DNA from 2 places in the Cellvibrio polysaccharolyticus genome. Region 2 is predicted to be linked to the other one. Evidence: riboswitches for the same ligand, from Rfam matches in the RefSeq annotation. Region 2 holds a riboswitch; the other holds the start of a gene.
What was found. A riboswitch is a leader RNA that binds a small molecule or an ion and turns the genes downstream of it on or off. The one in region 2 is predicted to bind thiamine pyrophosphate.
Positions count from the first base shown of each region.

Region 1: another riboswitch for thiamine pyrophosphate. It lies ahead of thiD (bifunctional hydroxymethylpyrimidine kinase/phosphomethylpyrimidine kinase); the one in region 2 lies ahead of C4F51_RS13425 (3-oxoacyl-ACP reductase).

Region 1 covers NZ_PRDL01000001.1:3,789,339-3,794,850, reverse strand. Annotated here, with positions in the region: gene C4F51_RS15985 (TolC family outer membrane protein) at 111-1,490, opposite strand; TPP riboswitch at 1,974-2,062, shown strand; gene thiD (bifunctional hydroxymethylpyrimidine kinase/phosphomethylpyrimidine kinase) at 2,173-3,018, shown strand; gene thiC (phosphomethylpyrimidine synthase ThiC) at 3,074-4,984, shown strand; gene C4F51_RS15970 (NUDIX domain-containing protein) at 5,078-5,512, shown strand, end outside.
Region 2 covers NZ_PRDL01000001.1:3,158,887-3,164,398, reverse strand. Annotated here, with positions in the region: gene C4F51_RS13440 (efflux RND transporter permease subunit) at 1-1,899, shown strand, start outside; gene C4F51_RS13435 (FxLYD domain-containing protein) at 2,248-2,736, shown strand; gene C4F51_RS13430 (GNAT family N-acetyltransferase) at 2,778-3,212, shown strand; gene C4F51_RS13425 (3-oxoacyl-ACP reductase) at 3,231-4,016, opposite strand; TPP riboswitch at 4,063-4,159, opposite strand; gene C4F51_RS13420 (cellulase family glycosylhydrolase) at 4,400-5,512, shown strand, end outside.

The DNA.
Region 1 (5,512 bases), 630 kb from region 2:
GCAGAAGTCACCTTTAAGGTGGGGACACACTAAACGGATGTTGGAGTGACCATAAAAAAACGCTGGCTCCTTGCGGAGGCCAGCGTTTTTTTATGGTGTCAGTATATGGCTTACTGAATGTACTGGTTGCGGTTAACCGGTGCCTGGGCTTCCAGCCAGCGATCAATCTCCTGCACATCGGCGGGGGTCAACATGCCGGCCACTTCACGTAACTGAATGGTGTTGATGATGTAGTCATAGAGCGCGGTTGCATAGTTGCGGCGCGCCTGGTACAGCTGACGCTGTGATTGCAGTACTTCTACCAGGTTGCGGGTGCCCACTTCATAACCGGAGCGGGTTGCTTCCAAAGCGCTTTGGCTGGAAACAATGGCCTGCTTTCTGGCATACACCTGGGATACGCCGGTCTCAACTGACAGGTGCAACGCACGGGCAGACTGAATCACATTGCGCTGGGTGTTGTTGTAAATTTCCTGTGACTGGGTAAACAGCGCATAGGCCTGGCGGGTGCGGCTGGAGGTGCCGCCGCCGCTGTACAGCGGAACATTCAAATTGATACCGATGGTGCTGCCATCGGTGCGGGTATCAAAAGGCGCGCCGAACTGGTCGCCATCTTCACGGTTGTCACTGTAAGACAGCGATGCAGAAACGGTTGGCAGGTGACCGGAGCGAGCACCTTTGGCGGTTTCACCGGCGGCATCGGCGCTGAGGCGTGCTGCTTTAAGGCCGTAGTTATTTTTCAGCGAGAATTCTACCCACTGATGGCGGTCAGCCGGTACCGGCGCAACGACCGGAAAATCCGCTGCCAGTGGCGCAACCTGGTCGTGGCTGCGGCCGGTGAGTACTTCCAGCGCTTCATAAGCAATGCCCAGCGCACCGCGAGCTTCGAAGGTGGCGGCGGTGGCGCTGTCATAAGCGGCCTGGGCCTCATGCACTTCGGTAATGGCGGTCAGGCCTACTTCAAAACGCTGTTGGGTTTGTTCCAGCTGGTGCTCCAGCGCATTTTCTTCGGCGATGGTGGCTTCCAGCGTATCAATCGAGCGCAGCACGTTAAAGTAAGCATTGGCCACCCGCACAATCAGGCTTTGCTGATCGGCACCGAACTGGGCTTCTGCCTGTTCGGACAGTTTGATGCCCTGCTGGTAGCTGTACCAGGAGGCCATATTAAATAAGGGCTGATCCAGAGAAACGGTCCAGCCGCTGCGGGTGCGATCACTGCTGCGGGTAACGGTGTTGCCGATTCGGTCGCGAACGTCGGAGTCACTTTCGCTATAGCTGGCGCTACCAATAACTTGTGGCAGCAGGTTGGCGCGCCCGAGAGTGCGGTATTCCTGGCCGGCTTCAAAGGCTGCCCGGTCGGCTTTCAATTGCGAATCGTTGGTCAAAGCCAGCTCGTAAATATCGAGCAGGGTTTCAGCGGAAGCGGTAATGGGCGCAAGCGCCAGACTGCTGACAAGCAGGAAAAATGTGGTTCTTTTAGAGAATATTTTCATGTGGGTGGCGTATCCGGCTAATAAAATCGTCCAATCGGTCGAGTGTAAAGGTTTGGCCATAGCGGGTCGAGATGACACTCTAACCTGAGCCGTTAAAAAGAGTAAACATGATGATTGTCATGACCTTCACCAGGGTTGTTTACCCCTATGACGCACAGCTCGGGCAAAAGCCGCGTCAGCAGCCCGGTTTTTATTGTCGACCCCTGTGCTGGCGCGCCTGTATCAAGGTGCAGCCTTGGTTATGACGCCGAACCCCGGTGAATGGATGCACCTTGTTGAAAAGAGCTGGGGCTGAAAAAAGCCCAGGCTAAAAAAGTCCGGGCTGAAAAGAGCCCGGACATCTCTGCAAAACCTTGTGTCATCTTCAGCGCGCCAGCATGAAACTGGCTACCAATAATGACAGCGGCGCCTGCCGCAGGCTGTCAGTAGAAGCTGTCGCGCATGCCTGCCTTTACAGCCTTGCCAGACTTCTCTAGACTGCCAGCCATCTTGTCGGGGTGCTATTTAGGCTGAGAAATACCCGCACACCTGATCCGGTTAGTACCGGCGTAGGGAACGAGAGTCACGAGCGTCTTTTATTACGACGTCAGATCCTGTCTGATTTGAGCTGGACTTATTGATTGTTTAATGAGCCGCTCGCTCCTGCTGTCTGTCCTGCGCCATCGTTATTCTGGAGCGGACATTGACATCCACACAACATTTTTCCGGTAATCCCTCGGTTGTTACACCGATTGCGCTCACCATCGCGGGTAGCGATAGCGGCGGCGGCGCGGGTATTCAGGCTGATTTGAAAACCTTCTCTGCGCTCGGCGTTTTTGGCTGTAGCGTGATTGCCTCTCTGACGGCGCAAAACACCCTGGGCGTGCAAGGCGTTTTGCCCATTCCTCCCGATTTTGTTGCACAGCAAATTCACTCGGTACTGAGCGATATTCCGGTGCGCGCCATTAAAACCGGCATGCTGGCCACCGCCGATATTATTGCCACTGTGCAGTCCTCCCTCGCCAATTACCCGCACTTGCCGCTGATCGTTGACCCGGTGATGGTTGCTACCAGTGGCGACCGTTTACTGGCCGAAGATGCCATGGAACAAATGCGCAAATTACTCGCCCGCGCCACGCTGATTACTCCCAACTTGCCCGAAGCGGCTGCGCTGCTGAACACCGGGGTGGTGAGCGGTCGTGATGCCATGCTTCGTCAGGCCGAAGGTTTGCTGGCGTTGGGTGTTACAGCGGTGCTACTCAAGGGCGGGCACGATGTGCAGGAACCGGAAGCGACTGATTTGCTGCTCACGGCGGCTGGCGAAGCCTGCTGGTTGAGTAAACCCCGTTTGCAAACCCGCAATACCCACGGCACCGGTTGCACACTCGCTTCGGCGGTGGCGGCAGGTCTGGCGAAAGGCCTGTCTTTGAAAGATGCCGTGACAGAAGCCAAAGATTATATCCACGAGGCCATTCGCCATTCCGATGCATTACACATCGGTAACGGCTCGGGGCCGGTGCACCATTTTTATCGCTGGCACCAGGCGTAAAAAACACAGCTTATTAAAACTATTATTTAAAGATAAAAAACCGAGGAGATGAATGATGAATGCCAAGGCGGAAAAGATTCTCAGCCAGAGCGCAGAGGTAGATAAAGCCTCGGTGCAGCCGTTTACCGGCTCGCACAAAATGTATGTGACCGGCTCACGCCCGGATATCCGTGTGCCGATGCGTCAAATTACGCTGGACGATACCCCCACCGATTTCGGCGGCGAAAAAAATCCACCGGTGCGCGTTTACGACACCTCCGGCCCCTATACCGACCCGCAGGTAACCATTGATTTGCGTACCGGTTTACCGGATGTTCGTACCGGCTGGATCAAAGAGCGTGCCGATACCGAATTACTGACCGACACCCAATCCATTTTCACCAAAGAGCGCCTCGACGATCCGAAGCTGGCGCACTTGCGTTTTAACCTCACCCGTCAGGCTCGTCGCGCTTTGCCGGGCAAAAACGTATCGCAAATGCATTACGCCAAACAGGGTATTATCACGCCGGAGATGGAATACATCGCCATCCGCGAAAATATGGCGCTGGCGCAAGCCCGTGAGTTGGGTATTTTAAAAGAGCAGCACGCCGGCATGAGCTTCGGTGCCAGCATCCCGGAAGAGATTACCCCGGAGTTTGTGCGCGCAGAAGTTGCCCGTGGCCGCGCGATTATTCCTGCCAATATCAACCACCCCGAATTGGAGCCGATGATTATTGGCCGTAATTTTCTGGTCAAAATCAACGGTAATATCGGCAATTCTGCGCTGGGTTCTTCTATTGAAGAAGAAGTGGAAAAGCTCACCTGGGGCGCCCGTTGGGGAGCCGATACGGTGATGGATTTGTCCACCGGTAAAAATATTCACGAAACCCGTGAGTGGATTATCCGTAATTCCCATGTGCCGATTGGTACCGTGCCTATTTATCAGGCGCTGGAAAAAGTAAACGGTGTTGCGGAAGATCTGACCTGGGAAATTTTCCGTGATACGCTGATTGAACAAGCCGAGCAGGGCGTGGATTACTTCACCATTCACGCCGGTGTCTTGCTGCGCTATGTACCGCTCACCGCCAAACGCGTTACCGGCATTGTGTCTCGCGGTGGTTCCATCATGGCCAAATGGTGTCTGGCGCATCACCGGGAAAATTTCCTTTACACCCATTTCGAAGACATCTGCGAGATCATGAAGGCTTACGACGTGTCCTTCTCGCTGGGCGATGGCTTGCGCCCCGGTTCTATTGCCGATGCCAACGATGAAGCACAGTTTGGCGAGCTGGAAACCCTCGGTGAGCTGACCAAAATCGCCTGGAAGCACGATGTCCAGGTGATGATCGAAGGCCCCGGCCATGTGCCGATGCACCTGATCAAAGAGAATATGGAAAAGCAGCTGGAAGTGTGTGATGAAGCGCCTTTCTATACCCTTGGGCCATTGACTACCGATATTGCACCCGGCTACGACCACATCACCTCCGGTATTGGTGCGGCGATGATTGGCTGGTACGGCTGCGCGATGCTTTGTTATGTGACGCCGAAAGAACACCTCGGCTTGCCCAACAAAGACGATGTGAAAGAAGGCATCATCACCTACAAAATTGCCGCCCACGCGGCCGATCTGGCCAAAGGGCATCCGGGCGCGCAGCTGCGTGACAATGCACTGTCCAAAGCACGTTTTGAATTCCGTTGGGAAGACCAGTTCAACCTCGGCCTCGACCCGGATACGGCGCGCTCTTACCACGATGAAACCTTGCCAAAGGAATCGGCCAAGGTTGCGCATTTCTGCTCCATGTGCGGCCCCAAGTTCTGCTCAATGAAAATCACCCAGGAAGTGCGTGAATATGCGGCCAAACACGGCACCGATATTTCCGCCATTCCGGAAGACAAGGTGATTCGCATGATTGATGTAGAAGCCGAGATGCAACAAAAGGCGCGTGAATTTGTGGAACAGGGTGCGGAGATCTACCGGAAGGTATAAGCTTTCTGCCGGATGTTTTTTCGCTCAAAACGCCAGACACTGTTCTGGCGTTTTGCATTCTGTTTCCTTGTATTGTCATAAGCCGACACCATTATGTCTTTGATCTCCCTGCCTTGCGCGCCCTTTACCGGGGCCGATGTTGAAGTGGAAAACCGCGAGTCCATGTACCGCGGTTTTTTGCGTATTGAAAAGCTGACACTGCGCCACCGGCTGTTTGCTGGCGGTTGGAGCCGGTCGTTTACCCGTGAGGTAGTGATTCGCGGTGCGGCGGTGGGCGTGCTGTTATATGACCCCGAGAATGATCTGGTTGGTTTGGTTGAGCAATTCCGGGTGGGTGCGCTGGCTGAAAATTCTCCCTGGTGTCTGGAAGTCGTGGCCGGCATGGTTGAAACGGGAGAAACCCCGGAGGCGGTGGCGCTGCGGGAGCTGGTAGAAGAAGCCGGTGTGGAAAATGTGGCATTGGAGTTTATCTGTCAGTATTTTCCAAGCCCCGGCGGTACCGATGAGCGCATGCATCTTTTTTGCGCA
Region 2 (5,512 bases):
AACCAGGGAAAAACCTTTGGGCAAGGTGTGCTGGCTACGGTAAAACGTTATTCCATGCCGGCGTTTGCTGCGCAAATTACCACTATTCTGGCACTGGCACCGCTGATGTCCATCAGCGGCACTGTGGGTGAATTTATTCGCGTGCTGCCCACCACCACCGTTATTTGTCTGGTGCTCTCTTTTATTGTTGCCATGTTGTGTTCTTTGCCATTGTCTCGCGTGTTGTTGGGCAAACAACGTAAACCGGAAAATTCCCAACAGGGCTTTTCTGACCGCATTACCGCCCGCGCCGTAAGCGGATTGGAAAACTGGAATGCGCGTTACGTGGTGAAAACCCGCAAACAATCCTGGTTGTGGATATTTGCGGCGCTCGGGTTGTTTGTGTTGGCCATGTTGGCGTTTACCCAGGCACGGGTGGAATTGTTTCCGCCCACGGACGGCGAACGTTTGGGTATTAATATTGAATTACCGCCCACCGCACAGTTGGCAACCTCACAACAGGTAGCTGATGCAGTGGGCGATATTCTGAAAAGTAAACCCTATTTTCAAAGCGTCGTGAAACTGGTCGGTTTAAAAAGTCCCTTTGCCGGTGGTTCTATGGCGGCTAATTTGCAACCGAGCGAGGCAGAAAATTTTATCGGTTTTTCGGCAATTTTTTTACCCCGTGAAGACCGCGATGCCGAGTCTTACCAACTGGCCGATGAACTGCGCCAGGAACTTTCGGCCTGGCTGGAGGAGCATGTTGCCGCCGCACAACTGCTGGTGGTGCCAGAAGGTAGCGGCCCTACTGCTGGTGATCCGATTGAGATTCAATTGATCGGTGCCGATATGGACGAGTTGCAAAATATTTCCCGCGAGGTGCAAATGTTGCTCAGTGGGGTAGACGGCGTGGTCGATGTGCGCGACAACATCGGCATGCTGAAACCGCAACTGGCACTGCAACCGGATCGCGAAGCGGCCAACTTTTTTGGTATTGGCCATGACGATCTCGCGTCGCAATTACGCATCGCTTTCAGTTCCGATGAAGTGGGTATTTTTGTCACCGCTGATGGCACCGACAATATTGATATTCGCCTCGGCACTGAATGGCCCAGCTATCCCGGTGAAGCCGGTGGCCCTCGTAACACCGAAGAATTGGCTCGGGTGCGGGTGTTTACCAGTGAAGGCCGATCGGTGGCCCTGAATCAGTTGCTGAAGCCGGTGCAATCCGAAGCGGCAATCGCGGTGTCGCATGTGAATGGCGAGCGGGCCATCTCGGTAATGGCAAAAAATGAAGGGCGTACCGTGGGCGAAGTGATGGCCGATGTTGCCCCCAAACTGGATGAGCTGCAACAAAACTGGCCAGCCGGTTATCGCGCGGTTATCGGCGGCGAATCTGCCGATACCAATGAGACTTTTGCCTCAGCATTAATTGCGTTGATTATTGCGGTTGTATTGGTGGTGGGCGTGCTGGTAATTTTGTTTAACAGTTTCCGTCAGGCGTTTATTATTTTCGCCACCATGCCGCTTGCCATCATCGGCACCGCGTTGGGCTTCTGGATATTTGGCATTACCTTTTCCTTCTTCGCCATGATCGGTCTGGTATCACTGATCGGTATTGCCATTAACAACGGCATTATTATGGTCGACACCATGAACCGCTTTTTAAAAGAAGGCATGTCCATCCCCGAAGCCGCCGCTGCCGGTTCCGCCCGGCGCTTACGACCACTGCTCACCACGGCATTAACCACCATCGTCGGTTTGATTCCACTGGCCATCAGCAGCGCCTTCTATCGCCCGCTAACGCTGGTAATTATCTTCGGACTCATCTCTGTGTCCATCCTTGCCTTGTTTGTTGTCCCTGCATTGTATTTGCTGCTCACACCGGCGAATGCCGGCAAAAGAGTATCGCTCGATTAAGCCCGCGCAGCGCCCGACGTATTAAATTTATACAGCCAGGCCAGGGATGGTTTGGTTGATGCATTTAAAACTCGTTAAAAATGCGACTGCATAACCGTTGGTGCTACTTGACATTAGCTTGGGTAATGAAAATCACTTGCATTTGTTTTCTGGATGATTAATATCGCTGGCTTGAACGGTAATCCGGTAAGGGTAGCGGGCGAGTTAAAAGAAAATGGTTAGTTTCCTGCCGAAGTTTTCTTCTTCTGATCAATCTTTTACATTCGTCCATACACCCTTCTACATTGGATAAAGAGCAGCATTGGGATGCTGTGTAATTTTATTTTTTGAAGAATATAAGGAAATTTTATGAGTTTTATTAAAGCATCCGGCATCAAAGTAGCTAATGGATTTTTATACGGTGTCGGTTTTATGCTGGCACTCGTAGCAATTAGTTCAGGATCTTTCTTCTATATGGAAAAGCACTTTGAAGAAGAAGCAAAGGCGCGCGATGCCGTGTGGGAGGCGGAAAGAAAAACAAGATTTCGGGAGTTTGATGAAACTGCTTTATTAGAGTTATCCGTTTCCCGTGAGAGAATTAATTCGCAGGAGTTTACCTTGTTAGGTACGATTGAAAACAAAGGTGATGCCAGTTGGTCTGCTGTTGGCATCAAAGCCGAGCTTTTTAATGAGGCGGGTGAGTTTATTGAGGAATGCAGCGAATATGTTACCAAGCTGTTACGCTCTGGTGAAACTATCAATTTTAAAATGTCTTGCGGCCACCCCATAACTCTTCAGTTGAATGACTATAAATACTACAAAATTTCTGTTGTCGATGCTCATTATCATCGACAATAATATGTGGCTTATCTGTAATCAGTTAAATATCAGCAAAAATCATGGACGTAACTCTGCGGGATGCACAGGAGAGTGATGTAGAATTTTTACTTCGCTTGCGCAATGCCACGATGAATGAGCATATCCTGCGAGAAGGCATTGACGTGTCGCAAGATAACCACCTGGATAGAGTTCACTTTCATTTTGAGTCTGCGAAAATCATTCAGGCTGACAATAAGGATATCGGGCTATTTAAAGTACAGAGAGATTCCGCGCCTTGGGATTTGATCCAGATACAGCTGCTGCCTGAATATCAGGGGCGCGGCATCGGGCGAGATTTGATTGCGAGATTACAGAATGAAGCCCGGTTATCGAAGGTTTCAATCGTATTAAGCGTTTATAAAAACAATCCTGCTTTTAAACTCTATTCTGCACTGAACTTTGTTATTGACTCGGAAACAGAGAAAACCTTTGAGATGAAATGGTCGTGCTTTTAAGCACGACCTTAAAGTCCGTCAGTTTTTCACCAGCCCGCCATCAACCACCAGATTTTGCCCGGTAATCGCACGCGACCAGGGCGATGCAAAAAACAACACTGCATCAGCAAACTCTTCCGGCGTGGTTACCCGGCGCAACGGCGTGCTGGCTGCAATAAAATCAAATACCGCTTCCGGTGTTGCTGCTGATGCATCGGTGGTGCGCAACAATCCGCCGGACACCATGTTCACGGTAATACCACTTGGCCCCAGATCCTGCGAAAGCGTGCGAGTTAGTGATAGCAGGGCAGCTTTGGCCGCGGTGTAATCGTGGTAGGGCACAACGGGGTTTTGAAACAGGTTGGTGCCAATGTTAATAACCCGACCAAACCCTTTTTCACGCATACCGGGCAAGGCCGCTTGCACCGTATTAAGCGCACCGCGAACAACACCTTCAAATTGCTGATGCAAATCTCCCCAGCTCAATGCATCCGCGTGAGGGCGGGCATCGCCATTAAACTGAAAGGCGGGCAGGGCATTATTGACCACCGTGGTAACACGCTTTTTAAAATGCTGTTCCGCTTGTTCAATCATTTTCGCAACGGCGCTGGCATCACTGACATCTGCCTGAATCGCCAGCGCACGGCCAGGTGCTTCATGGGCAAGTTGCTCTGCGGCGGTGCCGCTATTCAGATAATTCACAATTACGCTGGCACCATGACCAAGAAATGCGCGCGCAATGTGTGCACCCAGCCCACGGCCAGCGCCGGTGACCAGCACCAATTGTTCATCAAGAGGGAGTGAGTTTCCGGAGAGTGTGCTCATGCAATAAGTTCCGCCAAAGAAAAATCGGGACGAAAAGATGCACCGCAACCAACAGCATGGACATCCCTTCGTCAGTGTGAACTGAATCAGGTTCAACGGGTATCATCTCAGCCCTGTTCATCAGAACACCCCGTGTCAGGAAAGTCACCATATCATGAAATGCGAATGATTCGCATAAGTTCAGGCTGATACGTCATTATGATTATTGCGCGCTTGGGTCTTTGCTTGAGTGCTGGGCGATGGTCTTTATATTGCGCAGATCATCGGTTTACATTTCTTGTGGCAACCAGGCGTGGCATCTGGTTGTTATGAATGATAATCTTGCCATCTGAAACCGGTTACATGTCGTACTGAGAATGAATACAACCAATAAGAGAAGCCCTATGAAGAGACTTTGTCTGGCTGCTGCGCTGACGTTTGGCGCGCTTTCGGCCTTGCCTGCGCTGGCGTTTGATAACTTTATTACCCGCGATGGCCATCGCCTGATGGATGGCGATCAGGAGTTCCGGTTTGCCGGTATCCATGCGCCGGAACTGCATCGTATTGAAGATGACTCCCGTGGCGTGTGTGAAGCTGATCCGCGCGGTTGGGGGCAGTACTTCAAATGGCCCACCGCCGACGAGCAGGAAAACTGGATCAAGTCTCTGGTATACAGCGGCCACAAGGCCATGCGCGTGTACGTGCTCTCTATTGAAACCCCGTGGGACGCTGCCTGCGAGCGCGAAACCCATGTTCTCAAGCCGGAAACCGCTGGCGGTATGCCACGTTTGAACGAAGCTGCAATGGTGCATTATGACCGTATGATCGCGCTGGCCGACGAGCACGGTTTGCGTTTGATTCTGCCGTTTATTGACCATTGGAAATGGTGGGGCGGTCGTGAGCAGCTGGCAGCCTTTTACGATGAGCCGGAAACCGCCTTGCATGATTTGAACAGCAAAACCTACGCGGCCTATTTGCATATTATCGAGCAGGTCATTACCCGTAAAAATACCATCACCGGTCGCGAATACCGCGATGAAAAAGCCATTATGGCGTGGGAGAGTGGTAACGAGCTGAAAGACAGCACCGACGAATTTGTGCAAAAAACCGCAGCCTTTGTGAAGTCGCTGGATAAGAACCATTTATTTGTGGATGGTACTTATTTGAAAATCGTTGAGTCATCACTGGATGACCCCAACGTGGATATTATTTCCAACCACTTTTACACCACCAATAACAACAACGATCCTGAACAGGTTCATAAAGACTTGCGTGCGATTGATGCCAAAAAAGTGTATTTCATTGGCGAGTTCGGTTTGAAAGATGCCAAAGGCCTGAATGATATTATGCAAGCCGCCGTAAACGCCGAGCACAAAGGTGCGCGTGCCGCCGGTGCATTTATCTGGGGCTGGCGTGGTCACCGTCACGATGGCGGTTTCTACTGGCACAAGGAATACACCGGCCACTACAGTTATCGTTTGCCCGGTTTCCCGGAAGCTGAGGCTAACGAAGAGCAG